One region of the Stenotrophomonas sp. YJH_SMC_19 genome, then DNA from elsewhere that is predicted to be linked to it. Evidence: riboswitches for the same ligand, from Rfam matches in the RefSeq annotation. Region 1 holds a riboswitch; the other holds the start of a gene.
The links. A riboswitch is a leader RNA that binds a small molecule or an ion and turns the genes downstream of it on or off. The one in region 1 is predicted to bind thiamine pyrophosphate.
Positions count from the first base shown of each region.

Region 2: another riboswitch for thiamine pyrophosphate. It lies ahead of AC5P5R_RS16450 (TonB-dependent receptor); the one in region 1 lies ahead of thiC (phosphomethylpyrimidine synthase ThiC).

Region 1 is NZ_JCAFRI010000005.1:68,278-73,892, forward strand. It holds gene AC5P5R_RS07870 (winged helix-turn-helix domain-containing protein) at 1-1,060, opposite strand, end outside; gene AC5P5R_RS07875 (ion channel) at 1,330-2,001, opposite strand; gene thiC (phosphomethylpyrimidine synthase ThiC) at 2,141-3,985, opposite strand; TPP riboswitch at 4,068-4,168, opposite strand; gene AC5P5R_RS07885 (BCCT family transporter) at 4,389-5,615, shown strand, end outside.
Region 2 is NZ_JCAFRI010000017.1:54,647-60,261, forward strand. It holds gene AC5P5R_RS16450 (TonB-dependent receptor) at 8-2,197, opposite strand; TPP riboswitch at 2,268-2,363, opposite strand; gene AC5P5R_RS16455 (phosphotransferase enzyme family protein) at 2,487-3,611, opposite strand; gene AC5P5R_RS16460 (glycine zipper 2TM domain-containing protein) at 3,737-4,144, opposite strand; gene AC5P5R_RS16465 (peptidoglycan-binding protein) at 4,390-5,615, opposite strand, start outside.

The DNA of each region.
Region 1 (5,615 bases):
GGCCGCTGGCCAGGTCGAGCACACGGATACCGCGATGGGCATAGCGGCCCACCATGCTGCCAAAGACCAGGCCGCGGCCATCCGGTGTCCAGTCGAAGCTGAGCAGCTCGGTTCCATCGCAACGGGTCGCCTGGCGCACGCCGCCGCCAGTGGCACTGGCGATCAGCACCTGGCAACCGCCGTCGGCTCCAAAGCGGGCAAAAGCGATCTCGCGCCCGTCCGGTGACCAGCTCGGGAAACGGTCACTGGCCCCCTTTGGCGGTAGTGCCAGCTGCCGGGCCGGCGCATTGCCCGAGGTCTGCACCTTGATCACACCACCTCCGGCGCCATCCTCGTTGGCGCCTTCGTAGGCAACCTGGGAGCCGTCCGGCGAAAGTGTGGGATAGGTTTCAAAACCACTGGTAGCGGTGATCAGGCGATAGGGACGCTGCGGGCTGCCGATCACCCGCACGCCGTTCTCGACCGCTGCATCCACCGGTGAACTCGGCTCCGGCCCGCGCCGCAGCAACAATGTGGCCATGACCAGCAGCGCGGCCAGCATCATCACGCCCAGCACCCACAACAGCTGGCGGCGCAGCTGGCGCCAGCCACGCCGGCGTGAAGGCGCTGCCGGCACGGCCAGCGCCGGAATCGTGCCGGCACCGTCCGGCGACGGCATCACATCCGCAACGGCCAGCGCGTCCACTTCCGCCACCGGCTCGAAGTCGTCCAGCGCCTGCACCGGTACCAGCAGCCGATAGCCGCTCTTGGCGATGGTCTCGATGTAGGCCTGGCCATTGTCATCGTCGTTGGCGAACGCCTTGCGCAGCTGGGTGACGGCCTGGGTCAGCACGTCATTGGTCGGCAACGTATCGGGCCAGACCTCGGCAAACAGCTCTTCACGGGTGACCACGCGCCCAGGCTGCCGCATCAACACGCGAAGTACGCCCAGCGCTTTCGGCGTCAGCCGCCGCGGACGGCGCGCGCCTTCAACCTCGACCTCACGCGAGGACAAGGTGATGACACAGTCGCCGACCTGCACGCGGTCGGCGTCAATGGGCGTGAGTTCGCTGCTGTTCATTTTCCGCTATACAGTAGGGACGGGACCTGGGCAGGGCTCACCAGCAATACCGTCCCCACCGTCCCTGGACAGGGCCATCGAAAAGCCAGATTCCGCACAAAGCATCGGCGCATACCGCAAAAACAATAACGCCCCCGGATATTAGCCTAAGCCGGTTACCCCGCCTATGACGGGGTCGACACTCAGGCTCTCTCTCGCCGACGCATTCACATAATCTGCATCACCATTCGCGCCCTTATGGGCGCGAAATTTTTATCTGGCGTTCATTTTCACATGCGCCGAAGCATGGTCAATCCGACCAGACGCGACACCACAAGGCCGATATACATGACGCCTGCGAACTGTTCGAGCATCACCAAGGCCCGTGCCTGCGGGTGCAACGGCACGACGTCACTCAATCCAACTCCGGACAACAAGCTGAAGCTCAGATAAAGCAGCTCCATCCAGCTGCGTTCGGGGCCAGCCGTCGCGCCCTGGAAACTGCCTGGATACCACTGTTGGCACACCGCGAATGCAAAGGCGAAGCCCCAGGCCAGCAGGGTGAAGGTTGCCCCGGCCGCGAACAGTTCGTCGCGTGTTACTCGATGGTCCTGCAGCATGTAGGCGATCAATGCCCCGGCCGTATAGAAGTACAGCAGGCTTTCCAGCAGCTGCGCGGTGGTCAGCAGCGCGCTGCGGTCAAGCAGGGCGCCAGCCAGCGAGAACACCACCGATGGAATGGCCAGCAGCAATGCCAGCCAGGTTCCCAGCGGACTGCGCTGGACCACCCACAGCGCCAGGCCGAGTACCGCCATGCCGAACATGCCCAGCGCCGCCCGGCCAGCGGCGGTGTCATCGAGGGCGGGATACAGCAGCACCGCGATCAACTGGGCGGCCAGGAGCCAGGCCGAAGGATGGCGGCGGGCGATGGCCAGCCAGCGGGTGGTCGTGGCAACGGGCATGGCGTCCTTTCCCCTGGGCGATGCGCGGAGGATAGCCGGGCGCGGCGTGATGAACGGTAGTGCCGGCCATTGGCCAGCACTCTCCCCGGTCCCGTGCACGACGGAATGCCGGCCGGCGGCCGGCACTACCCGTTACCCGTCACCCCTGGCGGTAGACCTCGGCCCCGCCAGCACGGAACTCCTGCGACTTCTCCTTCATGCCGGCCTCGGCGTAGTCGCGCACGTCCTGGGTGATCTTCATCGAACAGAAGTGCGGTCCGCACATCGAGCAGAAGTGGGCCAGCTTGTGCGCGTCCTTCGGCAGCGTCTCGTCGTGGAATTCCTTGGCCTTTTCCGGATCCAGGCCCAGGTGGAACTGGTCCTCCCAGCGGAACTCGAAGCGCGCCTTGCTCAGCGCGTTGTCGCGTACCTGTGCGCCCGGATGCCCCTTGGCCAGGTCGGCCGCGTGCGCGGCAATGCGGTAAGCCATGATGCCGTCGCGCACGTCCTGGCGGTTGGGCAGGCCCAGGTGTTCCTTCGGCGTCACGTAGCAGAGCATGGCCGTGCCAAACCAGCCGATCATCGCCGCGCCGATCGCACTGGTGATGTGGTCGTAGCCCGGCGCGATGTCGGTCGTCAGCGGGCCCAGCGTGTAGAACGGCGCTTCGCCGCATTCGCGCAGCTGCTTGTCCATGTTTTCCTTGATCAGCTGCATCGGCACGTGGCCGGGGCCTTCGATCATGGTCTGCACATCGTGTTTCCAGGCGATCTTCGTCAGTTCACCCAGCGTTTCCAGTTCGCCGAACTGCGCTGCATCGTTGGCATCGGCGATGCAACCCGGGCGCAGGCCATCGCCCAGCGAGAAGGTCACGTCGTAGGCCTTCATGATTTCGCAGATCTCTTCGAAATGCGTGTAGAGGAAATTCTCCTTGTGGTGCGCCAGGCACCACTTGGCCATGATCGAGCCCCCGCGGCTGACGATGCCGGTCACCCGCTTGGCGGTGAGCGGCACGTAGCGCAGCAGTACGCCGGCGTGGATGGTGAAGTAGTCCACGCCCTGCTCGGCCTGCTCGATCAGCGTGTCGCGGAAGATTTCCCAGGTAAGCGCCTCGGCACGACCATCAACCTTTTCCAGCGCCTGGTAGATCGGCACGGTACCAATGGCCACCGGCGAGTTGCGGATGATCCATTCACGGGTCTCATGGATGTGCTTGCCGGTGGACAGATCCATCACCGTGTCGCCGCCCCAGCGGATCGCCCACACCAGCTTTTCCACTTCCTCGGCGATGCCGGAAGATACGGCGCTGTTGCCGATGTTGGCGTTGATCTTGGTGAGGAAGTTGCGCCCGATGATCATCGGCTCGCTTTCCGGATGGTTGATGTTGTTGGGCAGCACCGCGCGGCCACGTGCAATCTCGTCGCGCACGAACTCAGGGGTGATGACCTTCTGGATCGACGCGCCGAAGGCCTCGCCCGGGTGCTGCTGCAGCAGGCTGGCATCCCGGATCGCGTCCAGGCGCTGGTTCTCGCGGATGGCGACGAATTCCATTTCCGGCGTGATGATGCCGCGGCGCGCGTAATGCATCTGGGTGACGTTGGCACCGGCACGTGCGCGGCGTGGCAGGCTGCGCGCGGGGAAACGCACCGCGTCAAGCTTCGGGTCATGCTCGCGATCGCGACCGAACGAAGAACTCAGTCCTTCAAGCTGCTCGGTATCACCGCGCTCTTCCACCCAGCCGCGACGCAGTGCCGGCAAACCGGCGGACAGATCGATGCGCACCTCCGGGTCGGTGTACGGGCCCGACGTGTCGTAAACGGTCACCGGCGCATTCTCTTCGCCGCCGAACAGCGTCGGCGTACGGGTCAGCGCGATCTCGCGCATCGGCACCTGAAGATCCGGGCGTGAACCGGGCACGTGGATCTTGCGCGAGCCGGGAATGGGCCGGGTCACGGATGCGGAGAGTTGCTGGGCCTGTTGCTGCAGGGCGGAGAGCTGTGCGTTCATCGGGCATCGTCCAGGAAGGTCAGGGACGAAGCGGCGGCGCACGGCACCCGCGCACGGACGGTCCTTGGGCGGAGTCCGGGCACAGCTGCATTGCAAAGCTTCCCTACGCCGGTATGAGCCGGATCAGGTTCCAAGGGACTGTCTCAACCGTGGCCACATGGCCCGGTACCCCCGCTTCTTGGTGCGCATTAGAGCATAGACCGCCCGCCTCCGGGATCAGATCGCCATTCGTTAACGGAACCATGACGTCGCGTTCAGTAACGTGCACGCCATCGCGTTGCTGAGATCGATGCGTTCCCCGCCGCCTTCGCGGCCCCTGCCCGGTCCGTGCTGCATGCCGCCGGCCCTTCGCCGCAAGCTCTGCTCGCTCCCCTCAATCCCCCTTGATCGGAGAAGCTCCTTCATGGTGTTTCGCGTTTCCATCGCACTGGTTCTGCTGCTGGTGCTGCTCGCCGGTATCGCCCCCGGCCCCTTCAACACCGTGGTCCAGTCGATGCTGGCGGAAGTCATCCGCAGTGTCGGCTGGCTGTACCTGCTGGTGGTGTTCCTGGCGCTGGTGTTCCTGATGTACCTGGCGTTCGGCCGCTTCGGCAATCTGCGCATCGGCGGCGAGGACGCCGAACCCGAGTTCTCGCGTGCCAGCTGGATGTCGATGCTGTTCGCCGCCGGCATGGGCATCGGCCTGGTGTTCTGGGGTGCGGCCGAGCCCATCTCGCATTTCAGCAAGCCGCCGGAAGGCCTGGCGCCGCAAAGCCTGGATGCGGCGCGCGCATCGATGCGCTATGCGTTCTTCCACTGGGGCCTGCACCCGTGGGCGATCTACGCACTGATCGGTCAGGCGATGGCCTGGTTCCAGTTCAACCGCAATGGACGCGGCCTGGTCAGCGACATGCTGCAGCCGATCATCGGCCGCCACCATCGCGGCTGGATCGGTCGGGTGGTCAACATCGCCGCCGTAGTTGCCACCGCGATCGGTGTCGCCACCACGCTCGGCTTCGGCACCATCCAGATTGCTGCCGGTATCGAACGCGTCTTCAGCGTGCAGGCTACCGTCGCCGTGCAGATGACCATCATTGCCGTCGCCTTCGTGTTGTACATGGCCTCCACCGCCAGTGGCGTGGAGCGAGGTGTGAAGTGGCTGTCCAACTTCAACCTGGCGTTGGCTGCCCTGCTGGCAGCCATCCTGCTGGTGCTGGGGCCGACCGGCTTCATCTTCGATACGTTCACCACCACGCTGGGCTCCTACCTCAACCAGCTGGTGACGATGAGCCTGCGCATGTCACCGTTCTCCGGCAGCACCTGGGTGGCGGACTGGACGATCTTCTACTGGGCCTGGTGGATCTCGTGGGCGCCGTTCGTGGGATCGTTCATCGCGCGCATCTCGCGCGGCCGCAGCGTGCGCGAGTTCGTGATCGGCGTCGTGCTCGCACCGACGCTGCTGGGCTTCTTCTGGTTCGCGGTGTTCGGCGGCACTGCGTTGTGGGCACAGATCTTCGGCCACGCCGATCTGGTGCAGGCGCTTGGCAATGGCTACGAGACGGTGTTGTTCACACTGTTCGACAGCATGCCGCTACCGTTGTTGCTGTCGTGCATCGCGCTGGTGCTGCTGATGATCTTCTTCGTGACCTCG
Region 2 (5,615 bases), on a different contig from region 1:
ACGCCGCTCACAGCGCGAACGTCACCGACAGGCGGGCCTGTCGCGGTGCGCCGGGGAACAGGTAGTAGTCACCGCCGCTGCTGCCGGTATCGCGCCAGTAGAAGCGGTTGAACACGTTGTCCACCGACAGGTTCCAGGTCACTGCGCGCTCACGCAGGCGATGCTGGAAACGCAGGCCAGCGTCGAACACTGAATAGTCGGGTGCGCGCACGCCACCGTCGGCGCGGGCCACGTTGGCACTGGCATAGCGCCAGCCGCCGGTCACGTCCAGGCCCTGCACGAACGGCAGCGCGTAGGCTACGTGCACGCTGGCGCGCACCTTCGGCACGTTCACCAGCTGATGGCCTTCATAGGCCGGGGTACCGGTGTCGCGCGCGCGCGCCTGCAGCACGCTGGCGCTGGCCACGATCTGCAGCGCGTCGGTCAGCTGGCCGTTGGCGGTCAGCTCCAGGCCGGTGTGGGTTTGGGTGCCTTCCTCGACGAAGGTGTAGCCGACGTCGCTGTTGTCGGGCTTGGCGTACTGGTACGGCTGCGAAATGCGGAACACCGCCGCGCCCAGGGTCAGCGCCTCGACCGGCACGTACTTCACGCCCACTTCCAGCTGCCGCGACTGCACCGACGGCAGGAAGGTGTCGGCGTTGCTGGTCCAGAACGGCGCTTCCTGGCCCAGCGAAATGCCGCGCACGTAGCTGGCATAGGCGTTGAGCTGGTCGGTGGCCTTCCACACCACCGCAGTCTGCGGCAGGAAGCGCGACAGGCGGCTGTGCCGCTGCGGGGTGCCACGCTTGTCGTAGGCACGCTCGTCCAGGCGCACGAAGCGGCCACCGGCCAGCCACTGCCAGTCATCGCCGAAGCTGATCCGGTCCAGCGCGAAGAACGCGGTCTGGCGGCTGTCCAGGCGACGTGCGGACGGGCCCGGCATCTTCGGCGACGGCGCGAACACCGGCACCGGTGCTTCGTGGATGTTGCTGGTGCCGACGTACTCGTTGACGCTCGGGCGCTTGTCCACGGTGCGGCGGAAGTAGTCGGCACCGACGGTCAGCTCATGGCCGACGCTGCCGGTCTCGAAGCGGCCACGCAGCTCGGCACGGGCCTGCTGGTTGCGGCGGGTGTCATCCGGGCTGCGGTAGTCGTAGACGTCGTAGTCGCCATTGGGCGCGAAGTAGTTGCCCGGCACGCTGCCATCGGCGCACTGCACGGCGTAGTAGCAGCCATAGGCGAAGGCGACGTTGTCATCGATGACCGAGCGGCTGTGGCCGACCGAAACGCGCGACTGCCAGGCCTCGTTGAAGTCGTAGGTATGCAGCGCGGTGATGTTGGTGCTGGCGATGTCCACCGGGCGCTGCCACGGCTGGTAGCCGAGCAGGTGCTCGCGGTCGATGCCACGCGGCAGGTCGCGTGCGCCCAGCAGCTGGTAGCCGGACACCGAACGCTGCGAGCTGGTCTGGTAGTTGGCATCCACTTCCAGCTTGCCGCGCTCGCCGATCAGCCAGTCGGCGGCCAGCGAGTAGAAGTTACGGCGGCCATCGGCGTGCTCGACGTAGGAATTGCTGGAATCCCAGGCGGCATTCAGGCGCAGGCCGAAACGCGGGGTGATCCAGTGGCCGACATCGACGGCGACGTAGCGCGAGCCTTCCGAATCGGTACCGAGCGTGGCGGTGCGCACTTCGGCCGGGCGCTTGCCGATGTAGTTGATGATGCCGCCCGGCGCCATCACGCCTGCGGCCAGGCCGGCTTCACCCTTGAGGATCTCCACCGACTGCACGTTCTCCAGCGCCAGGCGCTGTTCGCCGGCGATGGACAGGCCGTTGAAGCGGTAGCCGGTGGCCGCGTCCAGCGCGAAGCCACGGATGGCGATGTTCTGGTAGTAACCCACCGGCGCATACGCATCACCCAGCGAGGCATCGTTGCTGGCCAGCTCGGACAGCGAACGCACCTGGCGGCGGTCGAGGTAATCGCGCTCGAGCACGTTCACCGAGGCCGGCGTGTCCTTCCAGCTGCCGCCACCGAAGGCGTTCACGCGTGAGGTATCGGCCTTCGGTTTGCCGGCCTGCACGCGTACCGCCGCCAGTTCGGTGGGCGAGCGCTCGGCGCCGGCGGCAGCCGCATCAGGGGACGCCTCGGCCTCGCTGGCGTGCAGCGGCAGCGCGGCGCAGAGGGCGAGGGAGAGCAGGGTGGGGCGCAGGCAGCGGTTCATTCGGTTCGTCTTCGGACAACAAGGGAGACGAAGCGACGGCGCGCAGGTGCACCGGCCCATGATGGGGGTGTGGCTGCGGCTCAAAGCTCCCTACGCCGGTGCAAACCGGATCAGGTTCCAAGGGACTCTCTCAGCCTGGCAGATCCAGGCACCCCCGCTTCAGGTGACCATTTCACTACAAATGGTACGGATTTGCGAGCCGACGTCCTTCAGGCTGCGGGGTCCAGGCTGCGGGGTCAGATCCCTTTCCGCAGGAAAGGGATCTGACCCCAATGGTGCGCCAACCGGGTCACGCCGCCGCGTGCAGCGCCTGCAGCAGTGCCTGTCCCGGCGCGCTGTGGAACCACGCCGGATGCCCCAGCATGAAGGGCTGCCACGCGACGTCGGCATTGGCGGTCGAGCCGGTGACGCCTTCGAAGTACTCCACTTCGGACAGTGCGAAGTCGAAATGAACCATCGGCAGCAGGTCGGCCAGCAGGTGCACGCGTGCCGCCGACAGCGGCAGCACCTGGCGATAGCCGTCGAGCAGGGCCAGCGCGATATCGATGCGCACCGTCTCCATGCCGCGCTCCAGTTCCAGCCACGCCACCGCGTTGCGCTCGATCGCCGTGGCGAGGTCGAACAGCGCACTGGTGGGCGAGGCCAGGCCAAAATCCAGCACGGTACTGATCTGCCCATCGCGCCACAGCAGGTTGGAAACGTGCCAGTCGTTGTGCGCCCACAATCGTGGCTCATCGCGCAGGCGCTCGGCCAGGCCGGCATGCCACGGCAGCACGTCGCGCTGCAGCTGCGCTTCCCATGGAATGCGCGCGAGATAGCGGGCCAGCCCGGGACGCTCGTGCAGCCCTGCCTTGATGGCCGCGATCGGATCGTCGGCACGGATCAGATCGTCGCGCGCGACCAGCACATGGGTGCTGCGTTGGGGCGCGTGGTAGCTGGCGGCGGCCCGGTGCAGCTGCGCGAGTGTGCGCCCGGCTTCGCGGGCCTGCGCGACATCGGTCAGCAGCGACCACGACACGGCGTCGCGGTACAGGTCCTCGCCGACGCCGATCGCATGCAGCTCGAACGTCCATTCGCCATGTTCGGCCGCAGTGTGGCCATCGGCCGCTGGCAGCACCTGCACCACCGGTACGCCCGCTGCGGCGAGATGGGCGATGAAGTGGTGCTCTTCTTCCAGGCAGGCCGCACTGCGCACGCTGTGGTGATGGCGCTTGACGAACACCGCGCCGTTCGCGCCGTTGACGATGGCGGCAGCCGACAGCGGCCGCGGGCTGTGCCAGCGCGGTTCGCTGCCGATGTGCAGCTGCGGGTAGCGCTGGCGCAGCCACGCGATGTCCGCCGCGCTGATCGGTGGCCAGTCGGCAGCGACCTCGTCGTTGTTGAGGCCCTGCACGCGGTGGGAGGAAGAAGTCATGCCGCAGCCCCAGTGGGGAAAGTCACATCCAAGGCTGCGCATTCAACGCCATGCACGCGGCCAACGCAAACGGGCGGGTCATCGACCCGCCCGTCCGTGCATCGGCATGGAAGATGCCGCGCTGCTTACCAGCCGCGATGGCGACCGCGGTCGTGGTAGTAGCGGTTGTCGTAGTAGCGCTCGCGTTGCCAGCGACGGTCATCACCGCGGTCGTAGTAGCCGCTGCGGTAGTAGCCACGGTCGTAACGGCGATCGTAGCGGTCGTCGTAACGGTGATTGTCGTAGTAACGGCGGTCGCGGCGGTCGGAGGTGGTCAGGTTGCCGATCGCGCCGCCGGCCACGGCGCCGCCGACGGTGGCAGCCGGATCACCGTTGGAGAGCAGGTTGCCGGCCACGCCACCGACCACGGCGCCGACCAGGGTGCGCTTGTCCTTCCTCGACATCGCGCTGGCATCGCTGACCACGGCGATACCGGCCACCAGTGCCAGGGCCATCGCCAGACCACGGAAGCTGAGTGTGGAAGTACTGAGCATGTTCGTTCTCCTGTGAGGTGCATGCCACGCTGGGCAGGGAGGGCGCGGGCGCCCCGGCTGCCGTGGAGACCACGCTGGCGTTCCAACATTGCCGGAACATTGCCTGGTCCACCGTGCGGCTTGCGCATTCATCTAGCGGCAGGCGGCATGAAGCAAGGCTGAAAGCGGCCTCGGCCGCTCAGCTGGCAGAAAGGGAAAAGGCCACGCGGACGTGGCCCTCCCTTCTCTGCCAAGGCGTTGCGGGCTTAGACGCCCATCGCCTTCTGTGCCTGCCGGGCCTGCTCCTGCTGGGCGTCCTGCTGCTGGTGCAGCACGTTAGGCGCGCCCTGCACGGCACCGCTGCTGAGCGCGATGCTCTGCTCGCTGGCGGCTCGGGCCTCCACCGCCACGCGGCTGGCCGCCGGGTCACCGATCGTGCCCTGCACGGCAAACAGGCGTTCACCGTTCGGGCTGGGCACCACCGTGTCGATGCGCTGCAGGCCGGCGGCATGCGCCTCCTTGGTCAGGGCCGCCGCGGCGCTTTCCAGCGCGTGGCGATCCTTGAAGGTGCCGGCCGGCAACAGTTCCAGACCCTTGCTGGCCTGGATGAAGAGCGGATTGCGCGGGTGCCGTTCGTCGTTCAGCAGCGGGCGCTCGCGGGCTTCCTTGATGGCCTCCAGCGTCTTCGCCCCGACAATGCCGTCGGCCACCAGGCCGTTGTCCTTCTGCAGCTGGCGCACCGCCGCGTCGGTGTTGCGGCCGAAGCGGCCATCCTCGACCAGCGGCTTGCCGTCGGCACCGACGTAGCCCAGATGTCCCAGCTGTTCCTGCACCTTGCGCACGCCTTCGCTGTGCGCGCCCTGCTTGTACAGTTCGGCGTGCGGCGTGGCAGCGGCCTTGTGCTCGGCGGCAGGCTTGCCCTGGGCCTGCTCGTGCGATGGGGTGCGGTTTTCCAGCAGGTCGCGCGCCTTGGACAGTGGATCGGAGGCGTACAGCTTCCAGTTCGGGTGGTCCTTCACCTGCTTGAGGTAGTCCTCGACCGGCATGGTGTGCACGCCCTTGCTGCCGGAGGACTGGCTGATCAGCAGCTTGTCGGTGGTGGGGTCGCGCACCACCATCACGATGTGGTCGATGCCGTTCCAGTGCTCGTGGCGGGTCCTGGCCGTATCCAGGCCGATGATCATGCCTTCCTTCAGCGCATCGGGCTTCAGGATCGCGTCGCGGTCCAGCAGCACGCCGGACTGGTCGAACGCCTTGCGCACGATGCCGCCGGAACCCAGGTTGCCCAGGTCGATGCGATCAGCCTTGCTGAACACCGCGTGCCCGGCCTTCTGGTTGATCTCGTCCATGGTCCGGTTCTGCAGGGTGCCGACCCAGCCGGAACAGTCGATGTAACCCTGCTCCACGTTCTTGCCGGTCTTGCCCGGTACGTACAGCGCGTGACCCGGAATGTTGATGGCGTACTTCACGTGGTCGTACTTCACGCCGGCCT